4 regions of the Bacillus sp. LQ01 genome follow, and region 1 is predicted to be linked to each of the others. Evidence: predicted binding sites of a transcription regulator. Region 1 holds the regulator's gene; each other region holds the start of a gene.
The links. The regulator Rex, encoded in region 1, represses fermentation and respiration genes when NADH is low (regulators of the CRP and FNR family bind a similar motif). The targets are predictions, from matches to a motif close to TTGTGAAATATTTCACAA.
Positions count from the first base shown of each region.

Region 2: hcp (hydroxylamine reductase) is a predicted target of Rex. The motif match lies at 2,549-2,566, and genes of this name have one in related genera.
Region 3: arcA (arginine deiminase) is a predicted target of Rex. The motif match lies at 5,328-5,345, and genes of this name have one in related genera.
Region 4: AC22L0_RS12320 (L-lactate dehydrogenase) is a predicted target of Rex. The motif match lies at 1,799-1,816, and genes of this name have one in related genera.

Region 1 is NZ_JBYEZL010000012.1:6,507-13,972, reverse strand. Features, by position in the region: gene rimI (ribosomal protein S18-alanine N-acetyltransferase) at 1-133, shown strand, start outside; gene tsaD (tRNA (adenosine(37)-N6)-threonylcarbamoyltransferase complex transferase subunit TsaD) at 133-1,149, shown strand; gene AC22L0_RS28820 (ABC-F family ATP-binding cassette domain-containing protein) at 1,635-3,560, opposite strand; gene AC22L0_RS28815 (redox-sensing transcriptional repressor Rex) at 3,748-4,377, shown strand; gene AC22L0_RS28810 (YdiK family protein) at 4,407-4,598, opposite strand; gene AC22L0_RS28805 (CPBP family intramembrane glutamic endopeptidase) at 4,595-5,344, opposite strand; gene groES (co-chaperone GroES) at 5,723-6,007, shown strand; gene groL (chaperonin GroEL) at 6,046-7,466, shown strand, end outside.
Region 2 is NZ_JBYEZL010000002.1:1,397,720-1,405,185, forward strand. Features, by position in the region: gene AC22L0_RS19585 (hypothetical protein) at 16-264, shown strand; gene AC22L0_RS19590 (hypothetical protein) at 353-547, opposite strand; gene AC22L0_RS19595 (hypothetical protein) at 681-962, shown strand; gene bla2 (BcII family subclass B1 metallo-beta-lactamase) at 1,118-1,891, shown strand; gene hcp (hydroxylamine reductase) at 2,630-3,916, shown strand; gene AC22L0_RS19610 (condensation domain-containing protein) at 4,781-6,097, shown strand; gene AC22L0_RS19615 (PadR family transcriptional regulator) at 6,562-6,882, shown strand; gene AC22L0_RS19620 (DUF1048 domain-containing protein) at 6,958-7,299, shown strand.
Region 3 is NZ_JBYEZL010000004.1:83,526-90,991, forward strand. Features, by position in the region: gene desB (Delta(10) desaturase DesB) at 1-580, shown strand, start outside; gene AC22L0_RS23905 (amino acid ABC transporter permease) at 634-1,389, opposite strand; gene AC22L0_RS23910 (ABC transporter substrate-binding protein) at 1,433-2,227, opposite strand; gene AC22L0_RS23915 (amino acid ABC transporter ATP-binding protein) at 2,350-3,072, opposite strand; partial or broken gene AC22L0_RS23920 (HAMP domain-containing protein) at 3,446-3,631, shown strand; partial or broken gene AC22L0_RS23925 (methyl-accepting chemotaxis protein) at 4,001-4,573, shown strand; gene argR (arginine repressor) at 4,720-5,169, shown strand; gene arcA (arginine deiminase) at 5,438-6,670, shown strand; gene argF (ornithine carbamoyltransferase) at 6,701-7,466, shown strand, end outside.
Region 4 is NZ_JBYEZL010000002.1:199-7,664, forward strand. Features, by position in the region: tRNA gene AC22L0_RS12245 (tRNA-Ala) at 1-10, shown strand, start outside; tRNA gene AC22L0_RS12250 (tRNA-Met) at 31-107, shown strand; tRNA gene AC22L0_RS12255 (tRNA-Ile) at 112-188, shown strand; tRNA gene AC22L0_RS12260 (tRNA-Ser) at 206-298, shown strand; tRNA gene AC22L0_RS12265 (tRNA-Met) at 327-403, shown strand; tRNA gene AC22L0_RS12270 (tRNA-Asp) at 407-482, shown strand; tRNA gene AC22L0_RS12275 (tRNA-Phe) at 496-571, shown strand; tRNA gene AC22L0_RS12280 (tRNA-Thr) at 586-661, shown strand; tRNA gene AC22L0_RS12285 (tRNA-Lys) at 672-747, shown strand; tRNA gene AC22L0_RS12290 (tRNA-Gly) at 761-831, shown strand; tRNA gene AC22L0_RS12295 (tRNA-Ile) at 842-918, shown strand; tRNA gene AC22L0_RS12300 (tRNA-Asn) at 926-1,000, shown strand; tRNA gene AC22L0_RS12305 (tRNA-Ser) at 1,008-1,098, shown strand; tRNA gene AC22L0_RS12310 (tRNA-Glu) at 1,104-1,175, shown strand; partial or broken gene AC22L0_RS12315 (IS4 family transposase) at 1,274-1,449, opposite strand; gene AC22L0_RS12320 (L-lactate dehydrogenase) at 1,933-2,877, shown strand; partial or broken gene AC22L0_RS12325 (dockerin type I domain-containing protein) at 3,099-3,977, opposite strand; gene glgB (1,4-alpha-glucan branching protein GlgB) at 4,305-6,242, shown strand; gene glgC (glucose-1-phosphate adenylyltransferase) at 6,190-7,320, shown strand; gene glgD (glucose-1-phosphate adenylyltransferase subunit GlgD) at 7,339-7,466, shown strand, end outside.

The sequences.
Region 1 (7,466 bases):
ACTTGAAGTACGTGTATCAAATGAAGTAGCAAAGCAGTTATACAGAAAATACGGATTTCAAAATGGTGGGATTCGTAAACGATACTATGCAGACAATCAGGAAGATGGTCTCGTAATGTGGGTGAATATATAATGGAAAAAAATACGATTATACTTGGTATTGAAACAAGTTGTGATGAAACAGCAGTAGCAGTTGTTAAAAATGGAACGGAAATTATTGCGAATGTCGTTGCATCACAAATTGAAAGTCATAAACGTTTTGGCGGCGTTGTACCAGAGATTGCATCCCGTCATCATGTAGAAGAAATTACAGTTGTGTTAGAAGAAGCTTTAAAGGAAGCAAACATCACATTTGATGATATTGATGCAATTGCTGTAACAGAAGGTCCCGGTTTAGTAGGAGCACTTCTAATTGGAGTAAATGCAGCGAAGGCAGTAGCGTTTGCACATGATATTCCGTTAGTCGGTGTTCATCATATTGCTGGTCATATTTATGCGAACCGTTTAGTAAAAGAAGTTCAATTCCCGTTATTATCACTTGTTGTATCTGGTGGGCATACAGAACTTGTTTATATGAAAGAACATGGTTCATTCGAAGTAATTGGTGAAACACGAGACGATGCAGCTGGAGAAGCATATGATAAAGTAGCTCGTACGTTATCTATGCCATATCCAGGTGGTCCTCATATTGATCGCCTTGCACATGAAGGAGAACCGACAATTGATTTGCCTCGTGCATGGCTAGAACCGGATTCATATGATTTTAGCTTTAGTGGATTGAAATCAGCAGTTATCAACACTGTGCATAACGCAAAACAACGCGGTATAGAAATTGCGCCAGAAGATTTAGCGGCAAGTTTCCAAGAAAGTGTAATAGATGTACTTGTAACGAAAGCAGCTCGTGCAGCAGAAGCTTATAATGTAAAGCAATTACTTCTTGCTGGTGGAGTAGCTGCTAATAAAGGACTTCGTGCGCGATTAGAAGAGGAATTTGCACAAAAAGAAAACATTGAATTAATTATTCCGCCGCTATCTTTATGCACAGATAATGCAGCGATGATTGCAGCGGCAGGGACAATTGCTTATGAACAAGGTAAGCGTGCAACATTAGCCTTAAATGCAAATCCAGGATTAGATATTGAAGCATAGTTATGCACATAATTAACCACAGGTTGTGGATAAAACCCATATTGTCTGTTGATAATGTGGGTTTTATTGTGTATATAAAATGTTGATAACTTTTTTGTTGATTGTGGATAATGTGGAAAAGTTATTTTAAGGTTTATTTTATAAAGGTGGATATGTGTATAAACTTGTGGATAAATAGGATGATGTCAGACCTTTGAATTTGTTCTTTTTCGGGAAATAAAAAGTAAGAAGATATCCCCGAAAAACATTTTGAAACATCCCCCTATTATAGAAGATGCTAATATTGTCAATCTTTGTCGTTAAATCGATATTTCGTGTCGAATTGTTAATATATATAGGGTTACAATAGATATATTTGAAAAATCGTTGGTATATTCTAAGTTACGATTGATATACTCAAAAAATTGTTTCTGTATTAAAAGAAAAAAAGATGTCGCATAGTCAAAAATCCTGACTTATGAGACATCTTCCTTATTTAAATATGCTTATACATGCAGCTCTTCCCATTCTGCCATGCAAGTTTCAAGTTGTTCTTGTAGCGTTTGCTTTTTAGTTGTAATTTCACTAGCTTTTTCATAATCTGCATATATTTCTGGTAAGCAAAGTTGATCTTCTAACGTAGCAATTTCTTCTTCTAATTCCAATATACTTTGTTCTAGCTCTTCAATTTTTCTAGTGCGTTGACGCTCTAGTTTTTTACGCTCTTTTTCTTCTAAATAATTTAATTTCTCTTGTGCAACCACCTTTTGAACAGGAATGTCACTTTCTTGCTGTTCAAGTTCTGCACGTTCAATCATTTCATTTTTCTTTTCAACGTAGTAATCGTAATCCCCTAAATATTCCTGTGCACCTTCTGTTGATAACTCAACCACAGTCGTTGTTACACGGTTAATAAAGTAGCGGTCATGTGAGACGAATAGAAGAGTCCCTGGATAATCAATTAAAGCATTCTCCAAAATTTCTTTACTATTTAAATCAAGGTGGTTCGTAGGCTCATCTAGAATTAATAAATTTGACTTTTGCATCATAAGTTTTGCAAGAGCTAATCGAGCTTTTTGTCCACCACTAAGGGAAGATACTGGTTTCAGTACATCATCTCCTGTGAATAAAAAATTCCCGAGTATAGTACGGATTTCTTTTTCAGGTTGCAGTGGATATTCATCCCATAGTTCATTTAAAACCCGTTTAGAAGATGTTAAGTTTGCTTGTTCTTGATCATAATAACCAACAGATACATTTGATCCGAAAGAAACATCACCATTTAATAGTGGTAACTTATTCACAATAGACTTTAACAATGTGGATTTCCCAATTCCGTTTGGACCAACTAAAGCAACACTATCTCCGCGAGTTAAGCGCATAGTTACATGTTCAATTATAGGGTTCTCATCATAGCCAATGGTTGCATCATTTACTTGTAAAACATCATTTCCACTTTGCTTTTCAATATCGAAGTGGAATGATGCTGACTTAGAATCCCCTAATGGTCTCGTTAATAATTCCATTCTGTCTAGTTGTTTACGACGACTTTGAGCACGTTTCGTTGTAGAAGCGCGAGCTATATTCTTTTGAACGAAGTCCTCAAGTTTTGCGATTTCATCTTGTTGTTTTTCGTAACGTTTCATTTCTTGCTCATATAATGCTGATTTTAAGTCTAAATATTTACTGTAGTTACCAACAAATCGTCTGCTTTCTTTATTTGAAATTTCATATACTTGTGTAACGAGTTTGTCTAAGAAATAACGGTCATGTGAAACGATTAATATTGCGCCAGGATAACCTTGTAAATATTGCTCAAGCCACGTTAATGTTTCGATGTCTAAATGGTTTGTAGGCTCATCCAAAATAAGTAAGTCTGGTTTTGTTAATAATAATTTCCCGAGAGCTAATCTTGTTTTTTGCCCGCCGCTTAAAGTAGAGATCGTCGTCTGGTGCGTTTCAACTGGGAAGCCAAGGCCGCTTAAAATGGAGCGAATATCCGCTTCATATTGATATCCACCTTGATCTTTATAATTGAGTTGCAATTGGTCATAATCAGCTAACAATCTTTCATATGTAGCTTCGTTTGAAAAGTTTTCTTCTTTTCCCATTTCTTGCTCAAGTCTTCGAAGTTTTGTCTCCATTTGCTGTAAGTGGGTAAAGACGGTTAGCATTTCATCCCAAATTGTTAAAGACGTTTCTAGTCCAGTATTTTGAGCTAAATATCCGATTGAGACATCTTTCGGTTTTATAATTTCGCCACCATCATGAGATAATTCACCAGCGATAATTTTTAATAATGTAGATTTGCCTGCTCCATTCCTTCCAACTAATGCGATACGATCTTTTGTTTGTACTTCCAATTTTATGTTTGCAAGAATCGTTTCTGCACCGTATAATTTCGAAAGCGCGTTTACTTGTAATAAAATCAATGTTTTCACCTCAAATAATTTCTTAACTTTGCCATGTTTATATTTCTCAATCATACTAAAAATAGTGTATAGTTTAAAATAAAGAGAGAATACTTCTTCTCTTTATTATACAAGGAATTTAATGAGTGCTAAACTTCTGTATTTGATTAAAGTATATGAATAAAGATAGGAAGAGAGGAGAGGTCATATGGATCAGCAAAAGATTCCACAAGCCACTGCTAAAAGATTGCCTCTATACTATCGATTTATCCAAAACTTATCTCTTTCTGGTAAGCAGCGTGTTTCATCGGCCGAATTGAGTGAGGCAGTAAAAGTAGATTCCGCAACAATACGAAGAGATTTTTCGTATTTTGGAGCGTTAGGGAAAAAGGGATATGGATATAACGTAAATTATTTATTATCATTTTTCCGCGAAACACTTGATCAAGATGATATAACACGTGTAGCACTTATTGGAGTAGGTAATTTAGGGACCGCTTTCTTACATTATAATTTCACGAAAAACAATAATACAAAAATTGAAATGGCATTTGATGTTAGTGAAGAGAAAGTTGGAACAGAAATCGGGGGCATTCCTGTATATCATTTAGATGAATTAGAAGAGAGATTATCAAATGATATACAAGTGGCAATATTAACAGTACCGGCTACAGTAGCACAAGCTGTAGCAGATAGATTAGCTGAAACGAGCGTGCACGGTATTTTGAATTTCACACCAGCGCGATTAAACGTATCAGAGAATATTAGAATTCATCATATTGACTTAGCTGTAGAGTTACAAACATTAGTTTACTTTTTGAAAAACTATCCACAATAAAACGCAGAGGAAGCGACCTCTGCGTTTTATTATTGTTTCTTCTTTGTGAATTTAATTAATATAAGGCGAAGTGCCAAATTAAAATCAATTGTTGCCATAACTGCAAATAGTATTGTCCACATATTCCAGATTGTATCTGTCACGTTCGTAATGGCGAAGCGTGTAAAGATACATCCAAGAAGGAAGTATAGTGCAGCCATGAACAATGGTGAGTTTCTCATACAAAAAATCCTCCGATAAAGCCTTGCATTTTTTCAGCTTCTTTAATCATTTCTTGAATTTGTTCATTGCTCATAAAAATTTGCCCAATAGCGACCAATGTATTCATCGCAACATGAGCTGCAATCGGAACGATAATCCGTTTCGTCTTCACATATAAGAAGGCGAATACGAGCCCCATAGCAGTGTATACCAATAAATGAGTAAAATCAAAATGAATTGCTGCGAATACAAGCGAACTAATGATAGCTGCGATAAAGAAGTTAAACTTCTTATAAAGTGCACCAAATAAAATTTTTCTAAATACGATTTCTTCTAAGATAGGTCCAATTATAGATACAACAATAAGGAACCAAGGGGTCGTTCTTGCAATCTCCATCAGTTTCATTGTATTTTCTGAACCTTGTTTAATTCCTAGCAGCTGCATCTCGATCATACCGGCAACTATTTGTGAAAAGAAAGCCAAGAAGAACCCGATGAAAATCCATCCAATAGTAGCTGGAGCAGAAGAGCGCTTTGGATCTAAATGCCTGTCACGAATATCTGTTCTAAGTAACCAAAGTACGATACATAATGCAACAAAGAAGCTAATAATTGCCCAGTGTCCCGTTATGATTTGTCCTTTTTCCTCAATGGTAAATCCTCTATTATCATAGAGTCCTGTTTTTAGGAGAAGTGGCAATCCAACAACGCCAGATAACTGCATTAAAATGTATGTAACGATAATCCACCAGTATTGTTTCTTCAAATGGTTTAACCATCCTTTCTAACTATAGTGTATGAGATAAGTTAGGATAACATGTAAATATGCTACCTACGATATAAACCTCACTTGAATTATGTTTTTTTCGTAAATCCTTATTTGAAATTATAATAGAAGACAGGAGAAAGTTGTGTGTGTAGCGAAAACAACTTAGGGTGTCCTTTCATATTGTAACATACGAGCAGTGGAAACAACGATTCATATAGTAAAGGCAGTATTCTATATAGTGATTTGCGAAAAAATTATGATTTTTTTACTTGCAAAAGAAATTGAGATTATTTATTATTATAAGTGTGTTAGCACTCGGATGACTTGAGTGCTAATAAAAGAAATTTACATAACAAAATGAGGAGGTTATTGTTCATGCTAAAGCCATTAGGTGATCGCGTTGTAATTGAGCTTGTTCAAGCAGAAGAAAAAACAGCAAGTGGTATCGTATTACCAGATACTGCAAAAGAAAAACCACAAGAGGGTAAAGTTGTTGCAGTAGGTACTGGTCGAGTGCTTGAGAATGGTGAGCGTGTTGCTTTAGAGGTAGCAGCAGGTGATCTTATCATCTTCTCAAAATATGCAGGTACTGAAGTGAAATATGAAGGTACAGACTACTTGATTTTACGTGAAAGTGACATTTTAGCAGTTATCGGTTAATTATATAAATCTTAAAAAATCCAAGGGGGTCAATTATTATGGCAAAAGATATTAAATTTAGTGAAGAAGCACGTCGTTCGATGCTTCGCGGTGTCGACACTCTTGCAAACGCAGTAAAAGTTACGCTTGGACCAAAAGGTCGTAACGTTGTACTTGAGAAAAAATTTGGTTCACCACTTATTACAAATGATGGTGTAACAATCGCAAAAGAAATCGAATTAGAAGATGCATTCGAAAACATGGGTGCGAAATTAGTAGCAGAAGTTGCTAGCAAAACAAATGACGTAGCTGGTGACGGAACAACAACTGCAACTGTATTAGCGCAAGCTATGATTCGTGAAGGTCTTAAAAACGTAACAGCTGGTGCTAACCCAATGGGTCTTCGTAAAGGTATCGAAAAAGCTGTTACTGCTGCAATCGAAGAATTAAAAACGATTTCTAAACCAATCGAAGGTAAATCTTCTATCGCACAAGTAGCTGCTATTTCTGCAGCTGACGAAGAAGTAGGTCAATTAATCGCTGAAGCAATGGAGCGCGTTGGTAACGACGGCGTTATTACTTTAGAAGAATCTAAAGGCTTCACAACAGAATTAGACGTAGTAGAAGGTATGCAATTTGATCGTGGATATGCATCTCCTTACATGATTACTGATTCTGACAAAATGGAAGCAGTTCTTGATAACCCATACATCTTAATCACTGACAAAAAGATTTCTAACATTCAAGAAATCTTACCAGTATTAGAGCAAGTGGTACAACAAGGTAAACCACTTCTTATCATTGCTGAAGATGTAGAAGGCGAAGCGTTAGCTACATTAGTAGTGAACAAACTTCGTGGTACATTCAATGTAGTAGCTGTTAAAGCTCCTGGATTTGGTGACCGTCGTAAAGCAATGCTAGAAGATATCGCAATCTTAACAGGTGGCGAAGTAATCACTGAAGAATTAGGTCGTGACTTAAAATCTGCTACAGTTGAATCTTTAGGACGCGCTGGTAAAGTTGTTGTTACAAAAGAAAACACAACTGTAGTTGAAGGTGTAGGAAGCACAGAACAAATCGAAGCTCGCATCGGTCAAATCCGTGCGCAATTAGAAGAAACAACTTCTGAATTCGATCGTGAAAAATTACAAGAGCGTCTTGCAAAACTTGCAGGTGGCGTAGCGGTAATTAAAGTAGGTGCAGCAACTGAAACTGAGTTAAAAGAACGCAAACTTCGTATTGAAGATGCACTTAACTCAACTCGTGCAGCAGTAGAAGAAGGTATCGTTGCAGGTGGTGGTACTTCACTTATGAACGTATACACAAAAGTAGCTTCTATCGTAGCTGAAGGCGACGAAGCAACAGGTATCAACATCGTACTTCGCGCACTAGAAGAGCCAGTTCGTCAAATCGCAATCAACGCTGGTCTAGAAGGATCTGTAGTTGTAGAGCGTCTAAAAGGCGAAAAAGTAGGCGTTGG
Region 2 (7,466 bases), on a different contig from region 1:
GAAGGAGAAGTAATTATGAAGTTTGATGATCAACGCTTATTAGGAGTCCGATTAGGTTCTGTACTTGTGACAGAGGAAAATCAATATTTAGTAATTAAGAAAAAAGATCATTATGCACTGTTAAATATACATAATTTAGAATGCACTCATGTTGAAGTGCAGTTAGAACATTTGGAAGAAATGTTGCGGGAAGATTTCCAAGAAAGTATAACGGAAATTATCGCACCAGAACATATAAAAATTGTTGCGAAAAATGTTATATAGATAAAGAAGCTGGAAGGAACAGCTTCTTTATTTTCATTATAAGGATAACGTTTTTACAACCTCACCAATGAAGTGTTTTCTTTTTTAGTTAGTTTGAAGTGAACTTTTGAAAAAATTTGTCTCGGTACATGTACATAACCCATGAGATTGTTATTAAAGAAATGATGATTTGTTTGTTTTTAATTGTTGCATTGAGAACAAGCCAACCAACTATATCAAATAATAAATGTAGCACGATTGACAGAACTACAAATTGAAGTAACGTATTTAAAAATCTTTTCATAAAGCGTCCCCCTAAAATAATAGGTTTTATTAACAGTTTGATATAGTGGTATTATACAGTAAATGTGTCTTGTGGTAAAATTTACATAAGTTAGTGAAATAAAATAAATGAAAGTTAGTAAGGGGGAACATTCATGGAATTCTGGATGGTTATACTAATATTAGCCTTTGGTTTCATTTATATCGCTGAAAAATTAGCTACAATTGAAAAGAAAAATGATGCGCGTTTAAAGAGAATTGAAGATAGATTACAATTAATTACGAAAGAAAAGGGAATTGTAGAAAGAGAACCTGAAATTAATAAAGAACTACGCCAGCTTGTAGAAGAAGGAAAAAAAGTTACAGCAGTTAAGAGAGTAAGAGAAGCTTTTGGTTTTTCCTTACTAGAAGCGAAGCAATATGTTGATAAATTATAAAAAAGATCATCCATTTGGGTGATCTTTTTCACTGCGCCATGCGTGTATTTACATAAGCGGCGATAATAAAGTGTCCAATTATATGGAACAAACATTTGAGATGAATTGTCTAATATAGGTAATAACTATTTAGCTTGAAAGAAAGGGTTGATAACATGAAAAAGAATACGTTGTTAAAAGTAGGATTATGTGTAGGTTTACTAGGAACAATTCAATTTGTTAGCACAATTTCTTCTGTACAAGCATCACAAAAGGTAGAGAAAACAGTAATAAAAAATGAGACGGGAACCATTTCAATATCTCAGTTAAACAAGAATGTATGGGTTCATACGGAGTTAGGTTCTTTTAATGGAGAAGCAGTTCCTTCGAACGGTCTAGTTCTTAATACTTCTAAAGGGTTAGTACTTGTGGATTCTTCTTGGGATGACAAATTAACGAAGGAACTAATAGAAATGGTAGAAAAGAAATTTCAGAAGCGCGTAACGGATGTCATTATTACACATGCGCACGCTGATCGAATTGGCGGAATAAAAACGTTGAAAGAAAGAGGCATTAAAGCGCATAGTACAGCATTAACTGCAGAACTAGCAAAGAAAAATGGATATGAAGAACCGCTTGGAGATTTACAAACCGTTACAAATTTGAAGTTTGGAAATATGAAAGTAGAAACATTTTATCCAGGGAAAGGGCATACAGAAGATAATATTGTCGTATGGTTACCGCAATACAATATTTTAGTTGGAGGCTGTTTAGTGAAATCTACGTCCGCGAAAGATTTAGGAAACGTTGCGGATGCTTATGTAAATGAATGGTCTACATCGATTGAGAATGTGCTGAAGCGATATAGAAATATAAATGCAGTAGTGCCTGGTCATGGAGAAGTAGGGGACAAAGGATTACTTTTACATACATTGGATTTATTAAAATAAGAAATTGTAGAAATACAAAAGAGAGGAGAAATAATTTTCTCCTCTCTTTCTTCTAACTATATTTAAATGCTGAATCTGTTGATTACGTCAGCATATATTACTGAGATTTTAATTCCAAGTATACAAATACTAGTACTGTCATAATTGCTATAATAACATAAGTAGCATCAAGCATTATAAGTGTTTTTAAAGTTTCAGTCATCGTAATTCACCCCTGTTATAAAAATATAACATGATCTTTTTATTGATTAGATAAGAGATCATAAAGATAAAATGTATATGAAATTTCTTAAGTAGCTTCTATATAAATATATCATATAAATAATGTAAGTAATGTTAAGATAATGTAAATGTATTGTAAATAAAAAGGTTTACAATAAAGACTTTAATAAAAAATGATAGTTCCTTAAAATGACAAATGCGCTCTTCTTTCTATTGAATGATAGAAAGAAGAGCGTATTTTTATATCTATTTCATATGTGATGAATTGCAACTATTTGTACATTTGATTCAAAAATTTTTTTCGTTGTATATATTTCTCCAAATTAATTAGCTATTTAAAAGTATCGAAAGATGTGTGTACACTAATGCATATTTTTTAGTGTTAATAAAAATATTATGTCAACAATATGAACTGTCACAAATCTTTATATATTATTGTGATTGATATCACATCACTTTTTTTCAATGGGTATTATGCTTAAGGTGTAATGAATGATTGGGAGAGGGTGGGATGATATGTTTTGTTATCAATGTGAACAAACGCCAGCAGGCGGATGTAAAGTAATGGGTGTGTGCGGCAAGAATGAAACGATTGCGAGTTTACAAGATACGATTGTGTTTGGGCTAAAAGGAATTGCAGCTTATCGCACACATGCTGCTCAGCTAGGATATACGGATGCATTTGTAGATGCTACAACACAAGAAGCTTTATATATGACATTAACAAATTCTAACTTTAACGAACAAGAGCATATTGATATGGCTATGAAAGTGGGGAAATCAGCTTTACGGGTGATGGAATTATTAGATGAGGCACATACGAATCATTTTGGTGTGCCAGAGCCTGTACAAATTACACAAAATCGTGTAGAAGGTAAAGCAATTGTAGTTACGGGTCATAATTTATTTGCACTAGAAGAACTATTAAAGCAAACAGAAGGAAAAGACATTAATATTTATACGCATTCTGAAATGCTACCAGCACACGGATATCCGCAGCTGAAAAAATATAAACATTTAAAAGGAAACATCGGTAAGGCATGGTATGATCAAAGACGCCTTTTTGAAAAATTTACTGTTGCCATATTAGCTACAACAAACTGTGTTATGCCAATTAAAGGATCGTACTCTGATCGATTCTTTTCATATGACATTGCAGGTTTAGAAGGTGTACAAAAAATTGAAAATGATGATTTTACACCATTGATTCAAAAAGCGCTAGAACTTCCAGAAGTACATATGGAGTCAGATGAACAGTTAGTGGCAGGCTTTCATCATAATACAGTATTGTCATTAGCTCCAGAAATTATTGATGCAGTAAAAGAAGGGAAAATAAAGCGTTTCTTTGTTATCGCCGGTTGTGATGCACCGGGAAAAGGCGGAGAATATTATCGTGAATTAGCAACGTCGCTTCCGCAAGAAACGGTTATTTTAACAACTTCTTGCGGGAAATTCCGCTTTAATGATGTGGATTACGGTGTTGTACCTGGTACGGAAATTCCGCGTTACATTGATTTAGGACAGTGTAATAATTCCATTTCTACAGTGAAAATAGCGGCTGCATTAGCTGATGCTTTCCAATGTGAAGTGAATGAATTGCCAGTAAGTATTGTGCTATCATGGTTTGAACAAAAAGCGGTTGCCATTTTACTCGGGCTATTTAGTCTTGGGATTCAAGATATTCGCATCGGTCCAAAGGCTCCTGAATTTATTTCACCTGGCGTGCTTGATGTATTACAAGAAACATTTGGTTTAAAACTAATTACAAATGCAGTAGAAGACATGGCTATGATGTTATCGTAACGGAAAAGATGTTTTCACTTAATTGTAGCTTTATAAATCATTTGTATGTGTGTGAGTAAACGTACATACAAATGATTATTAATAAAGAAAATCGCTATATCTATAAATTTTATAAAGCTTTTAAAGTGTAACACCACATGCCCATCACCTTAAGATTTTAAGTATCCCCAAAACGAAATTTCTACATGAATATCTATAATTTTACCTCTTTTTCATTTGATTTGAAAATAAGCTTTCTATTTTTAAAAACCAACGATACCACCTCAAATTATATGAATAAAATCCATTCATTTATTAGGAAAATGGATTGAAAATAATAAGGTAGACTAAAAAGTAAAATATTATTTATGATAATCATTCTTTTATAAAATTTAAATTGGAAATAGCCCTACTCATTTTGATTGCGCATTTTCAAAATGGAGGGGCTTTTCTTACTGTAAAATCAATAACTGCAGCTTATTTTGTTGAAAAAATTCTCATTCTTATTTTGAAAGTGATATGGGTACATTTACATGCACATCAATCTTTTATGATGAAGTGGCCCTTGAATATATTATTTTTTATTGACAGACATAAAAATGATTTATTTGCTATATTGATAATTTATAGACGTTATAATAAAACGTTTACGTATATGTAAACTTAATTTATTATTGTTTGGTTTTATTGTGAGGTTAGGCAGTGTTAATAACAATAAAATAATGAATATATCACCTGCAAAAAGAATGAAACCAATACGGAGAAGATGATTTCGTTAAAAATTCGAAAAATAAGCGTTATTAGCTCTTGAAGAAAAATGACTAGAAAAATTATAAGCATATGGAAAATAGGGTTATACAAAAAGTCCTAAAGGGGGACGGAATTATGGAGAAAAGAAAGTATTCAGTAACACCACAAGATCGAATGAATTATGTATTAGGTCTTTATTCTGCAGATCAACAAATTAATGCAGTTCTTTATTTTCCTGTAGGTATATCAAAGGATATACTTGAAGAATCAGTAAGGATAACGTTGCAATTGCAACCAGTTTTGAACAGCCGGTTTGTAGAAAATGATATTCCTTACTGGGAGGAACATTCATCTGACACTAACTCATCTATTTGCTTTTTTGCAGAAGGAAATAATCAAGAACTTGAAATAATGGCAATAGATTTTATTAAGGAACCTGGTGATCGTATTCAGGGGCCTATGGTTCAAACGAAATTATTACGGGGCACTACAACAGATATGTTAGTTGTGAAATTGTCTCATCTATGTTCAGATGGTGCAGGAGTCAAGGAATATATTAAATTGCTTGGAATGATATATACTCACCTTTCATTGGGACGGTCTAAGAAGCAAATTATAAAGGAATTTGATAAGGGAAATGAGAGTTGTCGAGATCAATCACATGTATTCAAATACGCTGGAATATCGGACATAAAAAGTGCGTATCGTCCTAACCAAGAACAACAGGCATCGTTATGGTCTTTTCCATCTCAACCTAACAAAAATAAATTTCCCCAAATGTCCGTACGGCGATTGAGCCATGAGCAAACTCTACGTTTAACCCAATGGACAAAAGCTCAACAGGCTACCTTGAATGATGTAATCATGACTGCATACTTCCGAGCTTTATCACATTTCACTGTGTATGCAGAACCTCGCACTGCAGAAAAAATGATTGGCTTGACAATTGATTTACGTCGATATCTGCCTAATAATACAACTGGTGCTATTTGCAACTTATCCGGTATGGAAATGCCAGTGATTAAAATGGAAGACGATGAAACATTTAAGCAGACTCTTGTTCGAGTTAAACAATCAATGGATAAAATAAAGTCTCAAAATCCAGGTCTTTCTTCAGCAGCAGGAATGGAGTTACTGGCAGAAATGAAGCTATCTACAGTGAAGGAAATGTATAATCAGCAATATGAACAGGCTGTACAGATGGGGATGGCGTTGCCATTACTGACAAATTTGGGAGTAATCGCTGAGGAACCTATTCAGTTTGGTGAAATTCAAGCTGAGGACGGGTATATGACATCACCTATTATGTATGCACCATTCTTTTCAATGGGAGCAAGCTCTTATAATGGAAGGCTTACATTTACGATCGGTTATCATGCGCCGGATACATCAAAAGAAAAGGTAGAAAAATTTTTAGATAGTGTTGCTAATCAACTATCAGAAATAAAATAAAAGAGAATATAGAGAACAGATTTCTAATAGAATTGTATTTTGGGGGCTCGTATCATGTACGGATAATCTCTGGAAATTTTCTCTGACCGCACTTGCCTTTATGCTATATATGCAATGGGAATGGTAGGGAGAAACAGTTTGTATCGTGAAAAAACAAGATATAACGGTATGAAAACAATAAAGCAGAGCTGATTTAAATTACACTTTGAATCAGCTCTGTTTTACTAGTTTGATGGCCCTTACAACAAAAAAGGAGGCTGTATCCGGTTAGGGTAAAGCGGATTTTTAATTTTTTTGAAAATAAAGTTGACATCCACAACTACTTAGTCATACAATGTAGTTGTAATAAGTGATACTGAATAGTGTGGTTTTACTCAAAAGCTATTCAGTAAAAAAATTCGCCTTAGTACTCTGTGATACTGAATATAAGTCAGACAGAATAGGGGGTAAAGGAGGATCAGGACATGGAAAATTTAACTGAAATGCTAAAAGGTTCACTGGAAGGGTGTGTACTGGAAATCATCAGTCGCCGTGAAACGTATGGCTATGAGATTACCCGCCATCTGAATGATCTTGGGTTTACCGAAGTTGTGGAAGGTACGGTGTATACCATCCTTGTACGATTAGAGAAGAAAAAGCTTGTGAATATTGAAAAGAAACCATCAGATATGGGACCGCCTCGTAAGTTTTATTCATTAAATGAAGAGGGCCGCCAAGAGCTTGAATTGTTTTGGAAAAAATGGGATTTTGTATCGTCAAAAATTAACGTCTTGAAGTCAAAATAGGTTCATAAGATAAAATGTTCCGGTCGATACTTTGGGAATTTCTTGTTCGGTTTTATAAAAAAGGAGGAAAATAAGATGTTAGAAATGTTTAAAAAGTTAATTGGTGATAAAAAAGAGTACAAAATGATGATGGCACGAGTTGAGGCTCTGCCAGAGGACTACCAATTTGTATTTAAGAAAATTCAAAACTACATGTGGAATTTCTCAGCGGGTAACGGGATGGATATGTTACACATACAGTATGAATTAATCGATTTGTTTGAAGCTGGTGCAGCAGAAGGAAGACAAGTGCTTGACATTACTGGGGATGACGTGGCTTCCTTTGCTGACGAACTAGTGGCAAATGCTAAAACTTACGTCTCCAAGTATCGTGAAGATTTGAATGAAAGTATTATGAAGAAATTGAGAAAAAAATAAATGGAATAAGTAATACCGACTGATTAGCTGGTTACACATATGAATTGCCACCATAGCTATTCAGTTATATTTTTAGCTCGGTACTAAGTGATACAGAATATCAGTGGTACTAAATAGATAGAGGTAAATAAATTATCTCCGCAAAACATTTTTATAGGGAGGAAAAA
Region 3 (7,466 bases), on a different contig from region 1:
GACTCGAATGTTCTTTCATTTTATAAAAGAGTTCAAGTCATCCAATCAAAAATCTGTATGGCTTCAACTTCTTTTGCCTTGGACAGTTTGGATTAGTTTATTGTTTATTATGGGACCTGGAAAATGGTTATTTGCATATGTCATTCCGTTGTTAATTGCTAACTTTATTGTAATGGCATATATCGCAACAAATCACCGCTTAAATCCAATTGTTCCAGTAAATGATCCGTTAGCAAACTGTTTGTCAGTAACAGTGCCGCGCTGGGTAGACGTTTTACATTTCAATTTCTCATATCATACAGAACATCATCTGTTTCCTGCTATGAGTTCTAAATACTATCCGTTAGTAAAAGAGAAGATTAAAGAAATGTGGCCGGAACGCTATCATGAGATGCCGATGACAAAAGCTTTGGCAGCGCTATGGAATACACCACGTGTGTATTATCAAGGAAGTGAATTAGTGGATCCGCATAGAGAGCATTTCTATGGTTCTTTAGGAAATGGACTAGATCCTCATAATATTTCATATCGTGAGGAACATATAGAGGAAGAAAAGAGTATTAAAAAAGTAAATCAGTAAACATTAATATATTTTTGCAATGAAAAAGCAAGCCATCTCAGGCTTGCTTTTTCTTATAAAGAAACTTCCTTTTTGTTCTTTTTATGGAATTGGACGGAGTTAGTTTCTTTTCGTTGTAGTCGTTTTTCTAAGAGATTAACAAAATAAGTAAATAGAAGAACAAGTACGAGATAGTATACACCAACGATTATGTAAGTATCTAATTGTTGGAAGTTACCTGCTGCAATTGATAAACCTGATCCCCATAACTCGGACAGTCCTACGTAAGCGACAAGTGAAGAGTCTTTTAATCCGATAATAAATTGGTTTCCTAGAGGAGGAAGAGACAGACGAAATGCTTGTGGTAATATAATCCGGCGCATAGCTAAAGGGTAAGGCATACCTAAGGAGCGAGCGGCTTCCAATTGTCCCCGGTCGACGGATTGAATGGATCCTCGGAAAATTTCCGTAATATATGCACCGTTATGAATTGCTAAAGCGATTGCTCCTGCCCAAAAAGGGGAGAAAACAATGACAGATGTAATGCCAAAATAGAGAATTGCGATTTGAACGATTAAAGGTGTACCACGAATAATAGCAATATAGATATGAGCAATGCTATTTAAAACTTTGTTATTCGAGATCCGAAAGAAAGCAAATAATAATCCAATTAATGAACCGAGTACTAGGGAGGTTAATGTTAATTGTAATGTGACAATAGTAGCTTTTAAGAGTGTGGGATAGGTAGAGATAAAAATTTCAAACATGCGTTTCACCTCATATTGTATAGATTTTAGTAGAGAATGAAATGCCCCACATAAAATGAACATTTAATCAGTGGGGCACTGTTTATGAATCTTTTGAATGGCTAACTTACTTCGTTTTTTCCTCTTCACCGAGAATATTACGCCCGAACCATTTTTTACTGATCTTTTCATACGTACCATCTTTAATGATTTCATCTAACGCTTTATTTACTTTCTCAACCATTTCTTTATCATCTTTGCGAATAGCAATTCCCATTTCATCAAGATTTAATGGTTTTCCGGCTTCTTTTATATTTGATTTTCCTTCTTTTATCATACGTAGACCAACCATTTGATCCGTAATTACTGCGTCAACACGCCCAGGCTCTAAATCCATAAGAGCAGTAATATCGCTGTCATATTCAGTGATTTGATCTGTATATTTTGCAACCAGATTTTTAAAGGTACTAGCTTTTACAACACCAATTTTCTTACCTTTTAAATCTTCTGGAGAAGAGATAGCGTTATTCTTTTTAGCTACAAAAATTTGGGCGCCAGAGCGATAGTACGGATTTGAGAAACTAACAGCTTTTAAGCGCTCCTCTGTAATTGCCATACTACCCAGTATTACATCATATTTCTTCGCTTGAAGACCTTGAATCAGCGTTTCCCATGGGTTTGTAACTGGCGTAGCCTTCATGTTCATCTTTTTAGCAAGAGCTTCACCGATTTCTACATCAAAACCGACAAGTTTGCCGTCATTTTCTTTATAGTTAAAAGGTTTGTATAATCCACTCATCGCATAGCGAAATTCTTTTTCACCATTTGTTGAAGTAGTAGAGCTTTCTTTGCTACAAGCTCCTAGTATGAAAGATGTACATAGTGTAATGCTAGCAACAATGGTTAATAGTTTTCTTTTCATAAAACCCCTCCTATATATTGATCATACGGATGGTTTTTTAGTATGTTATTGAAATATTTTATTTGGATGATTAGTTGTGCACCGTATGAATGTATTCTTTTTCGTTCGAAACAAAAGTTACATTATAAAACGTTGCGTAAAAATTGTTTTGCCCGTTCATGTGATGGAGCTGAAAAGAATTGTGCTGGCGGAGCATCTTCTACAATCTTTCCATCATCCATAAAGATGACGCGATCAGCTACATCTCTTGCGAAATTCATTTCATGAGTAACAATAACCATTGTCATCCCTTCTTCAGCAAGTTCTTTCATAACTTGCAATACTTCTCCAACAAGTTCAGGGTCTAAAGCTGAGGTAGGCTCATCAAATAGCATAATCTTAGGGCTCATTGCAAGAGCTCGTGCAATGGCAATGCGCTGTTTTTGACCACCTGAAAGAAGATGAGGAGTTACATCTGCTTTATCTTGAAGGCCGACTTTTTGGAGAAGTTGAGTTCCAATATCCTTTGCATTTGCTTTCTCTAATTTTTTTACGTGAATAGGTGCTTCTATGATGTTTTCTAGTGAGGTCATATGAGGAAAGAGGTTAAAGTGCTGAAAAACCATACCGACATTTTCACGGACTTTATTTAAATTTGAATGCTTTGGATCAATTCGCTCACCTTGTAAGTGAATTTCGCCTTCATCGTACATTTCTAAAAAGTTAAGACAGCGAAGTAATGTACTTTTACCAGAACCACTGGCACCAATTAAAACAACAACTTCTTTTTCTTTTACTTCTAAATCAATTCCTTTTAACACATCAAGTGAACCGAATGATTTTACTAGATTTCGAACTTGAATCATACAAAACCCCCAGTTAAAAATATATTTTACAAATGTTGCCCCTTATTTCTGTTATTAGTCATAAATTGTCAGAATCCTTTATTTTTTCGTGCAATTTGATATTCAAAGAAATAATTTTTTTAAAATCTCTATATCCTTCTATAATGAAAATATGGATAATAATATATAGGTAGTATTTATATTGCTTATAAAAAGGGGGAAAGGGAAGATGGAAAAAGAAAGGAAAACATTTTCTTTTGGATTACGTACACAACTTATGCTATTCACTACAGTTTTAGCTTTCATTACATATTCAACAAGTATCTTTTTTATTTACGTGATATACGATTATTTTCAAAGTTATGTAAGTCAAACTGTATATAATATTATCGTTATGTTATTAGGGGTAGTATGGTCTGGAATTTTAGCATATGGAGCAGCCGTATTTTTAATTAAACCGCTTCGCAAGTTAGAGGAAGCGGCAAGAAAAGCAGCTGAGGGTGATATTCGTGAAGATGTTCCATTACCGAAGACAGATGATGAAATTAAATCTTTAAGTGTTGCATTTAATATGATGTTAGGAAACTTAAGGGGCATGGTAAAAAATATTGATACAACATTTTCGTATACAAATAATCAAGTACAGCAGATTAGAAAACAAACAGGCGAAGCAACGAGACAAGCGCAAGGTGTATCTGAGACACTTGCAGAAATTTCTTCAGGCGCTGAGCAATCAGCGGCATCAATTCAAGCAATTGTTTCTGCTGTTGATACAACGACTTCTATTGCAAGTGAAGTAGAAGAAAAAGCGAAGCAGTCTGATACATTGTCTTCAGAAATGGTTGAAGCTTTAGGGCATAGTACTCGTGTCTTTACGTCTTTAATTCAAGGTATTCAAACATTGGCAAAAGAAAATGAAGATTCAATGCAAAATGTACAGAAGTTAGAAGAACGAATGAAACAAGTAGAACATATTGTGTCTGTTGTGAGTGCGATTGCTAGCCAAACGAATTTATTAGCACTAAATGCTTCTATTGAGGCAGCTCGCGCAGGAGAGCATGGAAGAGGCTTTGCGGTTGTTGCGGAAGAAGTACGGAAACTTGCTGATGAAAGTGATCATTCTGCAAGAAACATATCGCAGTTATTACGGAATATGCAAGATGAAGTACAACAAGTTGCAATGAAAATGACAGAACAAGTGAAAATAGCTAAAGAAGAGGCGAAACGTGGGGAAGCTACGGAATTAATTTTAAAAGAAATGTCATCAAGTGTTATGGAAGTAGCCGATGCAACTCAGCAAATTAGTAGTTATATGAATGAACAAGTGAGCCACATTCATCAAACAGGAGCACAAACAAAAGCTGTAGCAGCAATTGCTGAAGAAACGTCAGCTGGTTCGCAAGAAGTGGCGCGTGTGACGCTACAACAGTCTAAAAATATGATAGTAATCGATCAATTATTAAAGGATTTAGAGAAACAAGCAACTGATTTGAAACAAACAATTGAACGATTTTCAATGTAAAAGGAAGAACAGAATGCTGTTCTTCTCTTTTTTATTTAGCTTGATTTAATATTTACAGTTAAACTATGAACGTTTCCGCAACATTCTTTTCTGTCCCTTTCGGATGAAAATTATAGCGAGCTATAATATTAAAAGGGGTGTCTTTTATGAAAAAAGAAAAAAGACAACGGTTAATTAAACAATTTGTAAAGGAGTATGAAATAGATAAGCAAGAAAGATTAGTAGAATTGTTAGCAAAAAAAGATGTATTAGTAACACAAGCTACGGTTTCTCGCGATATTCGTGAGTTAAACTTAACGAAGGTACCTTCTCAAGAAGGATTAATGATATATAAAGTTTTCTCAGAAGAGCATGTACAAACTGATATAAAGTTAAAGAAAAAATTACGAGAAGTTGTTGTGAAAATTGATTGTGTAGATCAATTAATGGTTATTAAAACATTACCTGGTAATGCACATGTTATTGGTGTTTTATTTGATGAGTTAGATTGGAAAGAAAAAATAGGATGTATATGTGGAAATGATACATGCCTTATAATTTCACAGTCGAAATCAGATAGGGAGATTATAGAAGAAAGATTAAATTTAATTATTTAGATGCAAAAATCTTGTTTTTAATAAAATTAAAAACAGGATTTTTGTTTAAATACGGAAGTTAAATATTCAACATATATGCGTAATATATGTATTTTTTATTGAGAAAGCGAGATAGTTTGTTATAAAAATACATATTCGTATGATTTAAAAAAAATAACTTGTTTAATATTTCACAATGATAATGTGGATACTTTCACAAAGATGAAAGTGCAGAGCATTTATTATGTACTTGTAAGACATCAAACATATTTAAAAGGAGGTACAACAAATGAAACATCCGATACATGTTACTTCAGAAATTGGAGAATTACAAACGGTTTTATTAAAACGACCGGGTAAAGAAGTGGAAAACTTGACGCCAGATTATTTGCAGCAATTATTATTTGACGATATTCCATACTTACCAATTATTCAAAAAGAGCATGATTATTTTGCACAAACGTTACGCAATCGGGGTGTTGAAGTTCTTTATTTAGAAAAACTAGCCGCTGAGGCGTTAGTAGATAAAAAACTTCGAGAAGAATTTGTTGATCGTATTTTAAAAGAAGGACAGGCCGACGTAAATGTTGCACATCAAACTTTAAAAGAATATTTACTTTCCTTTTCAAATGAAGAATTAATTCAAAAAATTATGGGCGGTGTACGGAAAAACGAAATTGAAACAAGTAAGAAGACACATTTATATGAATTAATGGAAGATCACTATCCGTTTTACTTAGATCCAATGCCTAATTTATATTTTACTCGTGATCCAGCAGCTAGCGTGGGCGATGGCTTAACGATAAATAAGATGAGAGAACCAGCGCGTAGACGTGAATCATTATTCATGGAGTACATCATTAAATATCATCCAAGATTTGCAAAACATAATGTACCAATCTGGTTAGATCGTGATTATAAATTTCCAATTGAAGGTGGCGACGAGCTAATTTTAAATGAAGAAACAATTGCGATTGGAGTATCTGCTCGTACTTCAGCTAAAGCAATTGAACGTTTAGCTAAAAATCTCTTTAGCCGACAAAATAAAATTAAGAAAGTGTTAGCAATAGAAATTCCAAAATGTCGAGCATTTATGCATTTAGATACAGTATTTACAATGGTTGATTATGACAAGTTTACAATTCACCCAGCCATTCAAGGGCCAAAAGGGAATATGAATATTTATATTTTAGAAAAAGGATCAGATGAGGAAACTCTTAAAATTACACATCGTACTTCTTTAATGGAAGCATTAAAAGAGGTATTAGGCTTAAGTGAATTAGTTCTTATTCCATGTGGAGGAGGAGATGTAATTGCTTCTGCTCGTGAACAATGGAATGATGGCTCGAACACATTAGCAATCGCGCCAGGTGTAGTTGTTACATATGATCGCAACTATGTATCTAATACGTTATTACGGGAACACGGTATAGAAGTGATTGAGGTGCTAAGTTCGGAATTATCTCGTGGTCGTGGGGGTCCACGTTGCATGAGTATGCCAATTGTTCGTAAAGATATTTAGTATAAATAACGGAGAAAGTAGGGATGAATTATGTTAATGACTAGACCAAATTTAAAAGGAAGAAGCTTTCTAGCAGAAAAAGATTTTACACAAGAAGAATTATTATATTTTCTAGATTTGGCAGCAGAATTAAAAGAGAAAAAGAAAAATGGTATTCCGCATCATTATTTAGAAGGTAAAAATGTAGCGCTCTTATTTGAAAAAACTTCTACTCGTACACGTTGTGCATTTACAGTAGCATGTACAGATTTAGGAGCAAATCCTGAATATTTAGGGAAAGGTGATATTCAACTTGGGAAAAAAGAATCTGTAGAGGATACAGCAAAAGTGTTAGGGCGTATGTTTGACGGAATTGAGTTTCGTGGATTTAATCATGAAACCGTAGAATCTTTAGCACAAAATTCTGGTGTGCCGGTTTGGAATGGATTAACAGATATGTGGCATCCAACACAAACACTAGCAGATTTATTAACAATTAGAGAACATATAGGGAAATTGAAAAATGTGAAGCTCGTTTACGTTGGCGATGGACGAAATAATGTTGCTAATAGCTTACTAGTTGGTGGAGCAATCGTTGGAATGGATGTACGTATTTGTACACCGGAATCTTTATGGCCTGCACAAGAAGTAATTGATTTAGCAAAAAAATATAATGAACAGGTAATGATAACAAGCAATGTGGAAGAAGCTGTTGCGAATGCGGATGTAATTTATACAGATGTATGGGTGTCTATGGGGGAAGAAGAAAAATTTGCTGAACGTGTCGAGTTATTGAAACCTTATCAAGTAAATATGA
Region 4 (7,466 bases), on a different contig from region 1:
CTAGGCTCCACTTATATTAATATCATTTATGGCGGTGTAGCTCAGCTGGCTAGAGCGTACGGTTCATACCCGTGAGGTCGGGGGTTCGATCCCCTCCGCCGCTACCATAAAGGACCTTTAGCTCAGCTGGTTAGAGCAGACGGCTCATAACCGTCCGGTCGTAGGTTCGAGTCCTACAAGGTCCACCATTAGACGTATATATCTCGGAGGTATACCCAAGTTCGGCTGAAGGGATCGGTCTTGAAAACCGACAGGCGGCGAGAGTCGCGCGGGGGTTCGAATCCCTCTACCTCCTCCATTTTTTTCTAAAGTGAATATTTTATCATCGCGGGGTGGAGCAGCACGGTAGCTCGTCGGGCTCATAACCCGAAGGTCGCAGGTTCAAATCCTGTCCCCGCAACCAAATGGTCCCGTGGTGTAGTGGTTAACATGCCTGCCTGTCACGCAGGAGATCGCCGGTTCGACCCCGGTCGGGACCGCCATTTTTTACATAAAGGCTCGGTAGCTCAGTCGGTAGAGCAGAGGACTGAAAATCCTCGTGTCGGCGGTTCGATTCCGTCCCGAGCCACCATTTTGAAATCGCGAGCCGACTTAGCTCAATTGGTAGAGCAACTGACTTGTAATCAGTAGGTTGGGGGTTCAAGTCCTCTAGTCGGCACCACTTTCAAAATGAGCCATTAGCTCAGTTGGTAGAGCATCTGACTTTTAATCAGAGGGTCGAAGGTTCGAGTCCTTCATGGCTCACCATTTACAATTTAATGCGGGTGTAGTTTAGTGGTAAAACAAGAGCCTTCCAAGCTCTGGTCGAGAGTTCGATTCTCTTCACCCGCTTTTTAATTATGGGCCTATAGCTCAGCTGGTTAGAGCGCACGCCTGATAAGCGTGAGGTCGATGGTTCGAGTCCATTTAGGCCCACCATAATTGTTCCGCAGTAGCTCAGTGGTAGAGCTATCGGCTGTTAACCGATCGGTCGTAGGTTCGAGTCCTACCTGCGGAGCCATATTTATAGAGAAGTACCCAAGTGGCTCAAGGGGCTCCCCTGCTAAGGGAGTAGATCGCGAACGCGGTGCGAGGGTTCGAATCCCTTCTTCTCTGCCAGAACTGGCCCGTTGGTCAAGTGGTTAAGACACCGCCCTTTCACGGCGGTAACACGGGTTCGAATCCCGTACGGGTCATACTAAAAGAGATAGCATAATCTGCTATCTCTTTTTTTGTTGTATAAAAGTGAACTTTGGATAGTCTGCTTTTTTATGCAATAGAAGAAATATGAAGTATGGGCTGTTGCAGTTGGGTATATAGAGCCGTAAATACAATTATGTTGTTTATTTGGGCCTGTATGAATATGAAGGAACTATCTATCTAAAATGATACCTCAAGTTGAACTTTTACCCCAGCTGTATGGCTGTAGCCTCCTACACTTGGAGAAACCGATGAAAATACATCCGGGAGCTACTGTGGAAAATAAATAATATATAGAAGAAGCTGCCTCTCAATAGGGTGACCTACTGGAGACAGCTTTTTTATGTTGTCATTATTGTCGAGTTTTGTCGGTAAGTCGATATATTGCAAAAATCGCTGATATAATTTGAGTTACGATCGATAAATTTTAATAATCGCTGATATATTTGGAGTTACGGTCGATATATTCTAAAAATCGCCGATATAATTTCACTTACCAATGAAAACCACAAGAAAAACCCTTTCACAATCTAAAGAAAACGCCTCCATTGAAATGGATTCCACACCTATTCCAATAACTTTACACTCTATGTGAAAAAGTTCACAAATAGGTCATAATTTGTGAAGTAATTCACAATAATACGTGCTACAATATGAATGTAAAGAAGTTAAACAACATTAAATTAGTATTTTAATTAATTACTTAAACAATCATAAAAAAATATATGTGAACAATAGAGAGGGGAAATTACCATGAAAAAAGGTATCAATCGTGTAGTATTAGTAGGAACAGGAGCTGTAGGTTGTAGTTACGCTTACTCAATGATCAACCAAGGTGTAGCTGAAGAATTCGTATTAGTAGATGTTAATGAAGCAAAAGCAGAAGGGGAAGCAATGGACTTAAGCCATGCGGTACCATTCTCTCCATCACCAACAAAAGTTTGGAGCGGTAGCTATGCAGATTGTAAAGATGCAGATTTAGTTGTTATCACTGCTGGGTTACCACAAAAGCCAGGTGAAACTCGTTTAGACTTAGTTGAGAAAAATACAAAGATCTTTAAACAAATCGTTCGGGGCATTATGGATAGCGGATTCGATGGAATCTTCTTAATTGCAACTAATCCAGTTGATATTTTAACTTACGTAACTTGGAAAGAATCTGGTTTACCGAAAGAGCGCGTAATCGGTTCTGGTACTACTTTAGACTCTGCTCGTTTCCGTTACATGTTAGGTGACTACTTAGATGTAGATCCACGTAACGTTCATGCTTACATCGTTGGTGAACACGGTGACACTGAACTTCCAGTATGGAGCCACGCTACTATCGGTGTACAAAAATTAGAAACAATCTTAGCTAACAACGAACAGTACAAACAAGAAGACTTAGACAAAATCTTCGAAAACGTACGTGATGCAGCTTACCATATCATCGAGCGTAAAGGTGCAACTTACTACGGAATCGGTATGTCACTACTTCGTGTAACTAAAGCAATCTTAAACAACGAGAACAGCGTATTAACTGTATCTGCATACCTTGAAGGTCAATACGGCGAGAAAGATGCTTACGTAGGTGTTCCAGCTGTAATTAACCGCGAAGGTGTACGTGAAATCGTAGAACTTGAGCTAAATGAAGAGGAAAAAGTGAAGTTCGCTCATTCTGTAAAAGTATTAAAAGAAACAATGGCACCAGTACTATAATAATTGCTAAATAATTCAGAGGTGGGAAACTGCTTCTTACCTCTGAACTTATATAATTTAATATAAATTCCTTTTCCGGTTTCCCTTGTATATCCCCAATATACCCCTTTTGCTGGATAAGGGTCGTTTATAGAAAAGAGCACTCTATTTTACGTAGAGTGCTCTTTATTATTCCGCTATTTGCCGGGCAGTAAAAACCCACTGATTAAAGTTTCATTTTATTATTTTTTAGGTGTTAATCCTAATTTCTTTAAAATATCTGCCAGTGTACCGCTTTTGGATTTTTCTACAGGTGTTTGTGATTTAGATGCATCTGGACCTTTTTTCAAGAAGTTCCTTTCAACGAAGCGAATATCTTTTTCGTCGACAATACCATCTTTATTAAGGTCTCCGTCTTTTACAGTTACTCCTTTTTTACCATAGTTGCTAGCGATAATTTCAGCATCTTTAATATCGATTACTTTATCAGCATTTACATCGCCGGTAAGGTTTTCATCAGGTCTTGCATAATAATATTGGCCAAGCAGCTTACCGTCTTTTTCAGTACCAAGTTTCATTGTTAGGCGGCTTGTTAAATGTCCTGGCACCTCTACATATAAGTTATAGTCGTGTTTATTAACTGGAAGTCCATTTAGTTTGAAGTATCCGTATTTATCTAGTGAGCCTTCAAACTTATGACGGTAAGAATCAGTCGCATATACTTTTAGGCCAAGCTTTGTATAATCGAACTTTTCATCTAAATATTCGCGTTCATTTAAGAACGCACCAGGTTTAATATTTCCTTCTACTAGTGAGTTTAAGGACATAACTGAGAATGTTTGATCTTGAAGTACACGCATTCTATTTGGTTCTGATTCACCTTGTTTCCAGTAAACAAAAATTGGTGACTCTAATTGAGCGTTTGCTTCATAAAATTCATCATTTTCTGCTTTGAAAGTTACATCAATGAACGGGAAATCACCATCTAATCCAGCAAAGTTTTTGTCATCGATAGCGCCGCCAACTGTAACAAAACCTGCCTCTAATTTCGGTTCATTTACTTTTGCGGTTACTCCTTTTTCGGAAAGTAGCTTTTCAAAAGCAGGATTAAATTTCGCATTTCAATAACATTGTGACAAAAAATATTGAGAAACATTTTTTTATGACAGATTATTTTGTTTTGATTTTGAGTGGAAAATAGCATGAAAAATAGGATAAACATAATAAAATAAAGGTTGAGAAAAAATAATTGGTAAAAATATAGAAGAATAATAAAGCGTTTTCAATGAATATTCGTCAAAATTCGATATTTTACACGGAAATGTGAAGAAAAACTAACATTTTTAAGAAAAAAACGAATGTTTTTTATAAATTAACAAGGATATTGCAGTTTTTCGCAGAAATAGTTAAAGTATAAAAAATTCTGTCATCTAAGTGAGGTGAGCATATTGAGTGTAATAAATTGTGAAGAAGTGAAACGAGATGAGTTTCATACAGAAAAGTACTATGAAAGTTATAACATCTTTGGCGCACATGTTGTGACGGAAGATGAGATTCAAGGGGTACGATTTACAGTCTGGGCTCCTCATGCGAAAGCAATGAGTGTTGTTGGAGATTTTAATGAGTGGGATTATGAGCAACATAAGATGCTACAAGTGACAGAAGAAGGGATTTGGTCCTTATTTATACCGCATATTGAAGAAGGAGAAATATATAAATATGCGATTGAAACGTTGGCTGGTGACGTCATTTTAAAGGCAGATCCGTATGCTATATATGCAGAAGTAAGACCGAATACGGCATCTGTAGTTTTTGATATAAAAGGATATGAATGGAATGATAAAAACTGGAATCGTAAGAAAAAGAAAAAACCGATTTATAAAGAAGCGATGACAGTTTATGAATTACATTTTGGTTCTTGGAAAAAGAAAGAAGATGGAACACTATATTCTTACAGGGAAATGGCAGAAGAACTCATTCCGTATGTGGTGGAACATCAATTTACACATATTGAAATTATGCCGCTTGTTGAGCATCCATATGATCGTTCTTGGGGATATCAAGGAACGGGATATTATGCAGCGACGAGTAGATTTGGTACACCGCATGATTTAATGTATTTTGTCGACGAGTGTCATAAATATGGAATCGGTGTCATTTTAGATTGGGTACCGGGGCATTTTTGTAAAGATGCTCACGGTTTATATTTGTTTGATGGCACACCGACCTATGAATATAAAGATAAAGATGTACAAGAAAATCTAGTATGGGGAACTGTCAATTTTGATTTAGGAAAGAGAGAGGTACGTAATTTCTTAATTTCAAATGCGTTATTTTGGATGAGATATTTCCATATTGATGGTTTCAGAGTAGATGCAGTTGCGAACATGTTGTACTGGAATAAAGAAGGACAAGAGCAAAGTAATGAGTACGCTGTGTCATTTTTACGGGAGTTAAATGAAGCAGTGTTTGCAGAGGATGAAGATTTTCTTATGACGGCAGAGGATTCAACAGCTTGGCCACTTGTAACAGCACCAACGTATGAAGGTGGGCTTGGATTCAATTACAAATGGAATATGGGCTGGATGAATGACGTGCTGAAATATATGGAGTGTGCGCCAGAGTACAGAAAATATATTCATGAGAAAATGACGTTCTCTTTACTATATGCTTACTCTGAAAACTTCATATTACCCCTTTCTCATGATGAAGTCGTTCATGGGAAAAAGTCGTTATTAAATAAAATGCCAGGTGATTACTGGGATAAGTTTGCTCAGCTTCGTTTGTTATATGGATATTTCTTTACTCACCCAGGAAAGAAATTACTTTTCATGGGAGGAGAATTCGGGCAGTTTGATGAGTGGAAAGACCTTGAAGATTTAGATTGGAATTTACATGATTTTGAAATGCATCGTTATATGCATGATTACTTTAAAGAGCTCATAGCATTGTATAAGCGCTCAAAACCACTTTGGCAGCTTGATCATTCGCCTGAAGGTTTTCAGTGGATTGATGCTAATAATAACGAGCAAAGTATTTTCTCGTTTATCCGCCAAGGGGATAAACAAGAAGATGCGTTAGTTATCGTATGTAATTTTACGAAAGCTACATATGAAAACTATAAAGTAGGTGTACCAGATTTCGAGTATTATAACGAGATTTTAAACAGTGATGCACAGCAATATGGCGGTTCGGGACAAGTGAATAAGAAACGTCTTAAGACGATTCTAGAACCGTACCATAATCAAGCAGCACATGTAGAGATTACAATTCCACCATTTGGCGTATCCATATTACGACCAGTGAAGACGAGAAAGGGGAGCAAAAAACAAGATGGCTCAAAAACAAAAGTGCGTAGCAATGTTACTAGCAGGGGGAAAAGGTAGTCGTTTAAGTGCATTAACAAAGAATTTAGCCAAGCCAGCTGTTCCATTTGGTGGTAAATATCGCATTATTGATTTTACGCTAAGTAACTGTGCGAATTCTGGTATTGAAACGGTTGGGATTTTAACGCAATATCAACCACTCGAACTTCATAATTATATCGGAATCGGAAATGCGTGGGATTTAGACCGAGTAAACGGTGGGGTCACAGTCTTACCTCCTTATGCGGAGTCTTCAGGGGTTAAGTGGTATACAGGTACGGCAAGTGCCATTTATCAAAACTTAAACTATTTAAGTCAGTATGAACCGGAGTATGTTCTCATTTTATCAGGCGACCATATTTATAAAATGGATTACAGTAAGATGCTAGATTACCATATTCAGAAAGAATCGGACGTATCCATTTCTGTTATTGAAGTACCTTGGGATGAAGCGAGTCGCTTTGGCATTATGAATACAAATGAAGAAATGGAGATTGTTGAGTTTGAAGAGAAACCACAATTTCCAAGAAGTAATCTTGCATCAATGGGAATCTATATTTTTAATTGGTCAATTTTGAAAGAGTATTTAGAGATGGATGCAAGAAACCCTGAATCTAGTAACGATTTTGGAAAAGACGTACTTCCGCTTTTATTGGATGAAGGGAAGAAGCTAATGGCGTATCCGTTTGAAGGATATTGGAAAGATGTTGGAACGGTGAAGAGCTTATGGGAAGCGAATATGGATTTGCTTCGCGATGAAACATCACTGAATTTAAACGATCGTAATTGGCGTATTTACTCTGTCAATCCAAACGAACCGCCTCAATATATTGCTGAAAAGGCGAAAGTAGAAGAATCGCTTATTAACGAAGGGTGCGTCATTGAAGGGGACGTGAAGCATTCTGTGTTATTCCAAGGAGTGACGGTGGAAGAAGGAAGTATGGTGATTGATTCTGTCGTTATGCCAGGGGCTAAGATTGGTAAAAATGTTGTGATTGAAAGAGCGATTGTTGGATCAGAAATGGTTATCGAGGATGGAACAATCATTCGTCCAGAAAAGAATGTTGACGATGTAGTATTAATTGCTGAAGGGAAATAGAAAAGGGGGATGAAATGAATGGGAGAAAAAATGTTAGGGATTATTAATGCAACGGGAAGTTTTCCTTCCTTAAAGAAAGTAACAGGGCATCGTTCACTAGCGGCGTTACCGTTTGGGGGCCGTTATCGACTCATTGATTTCATGCT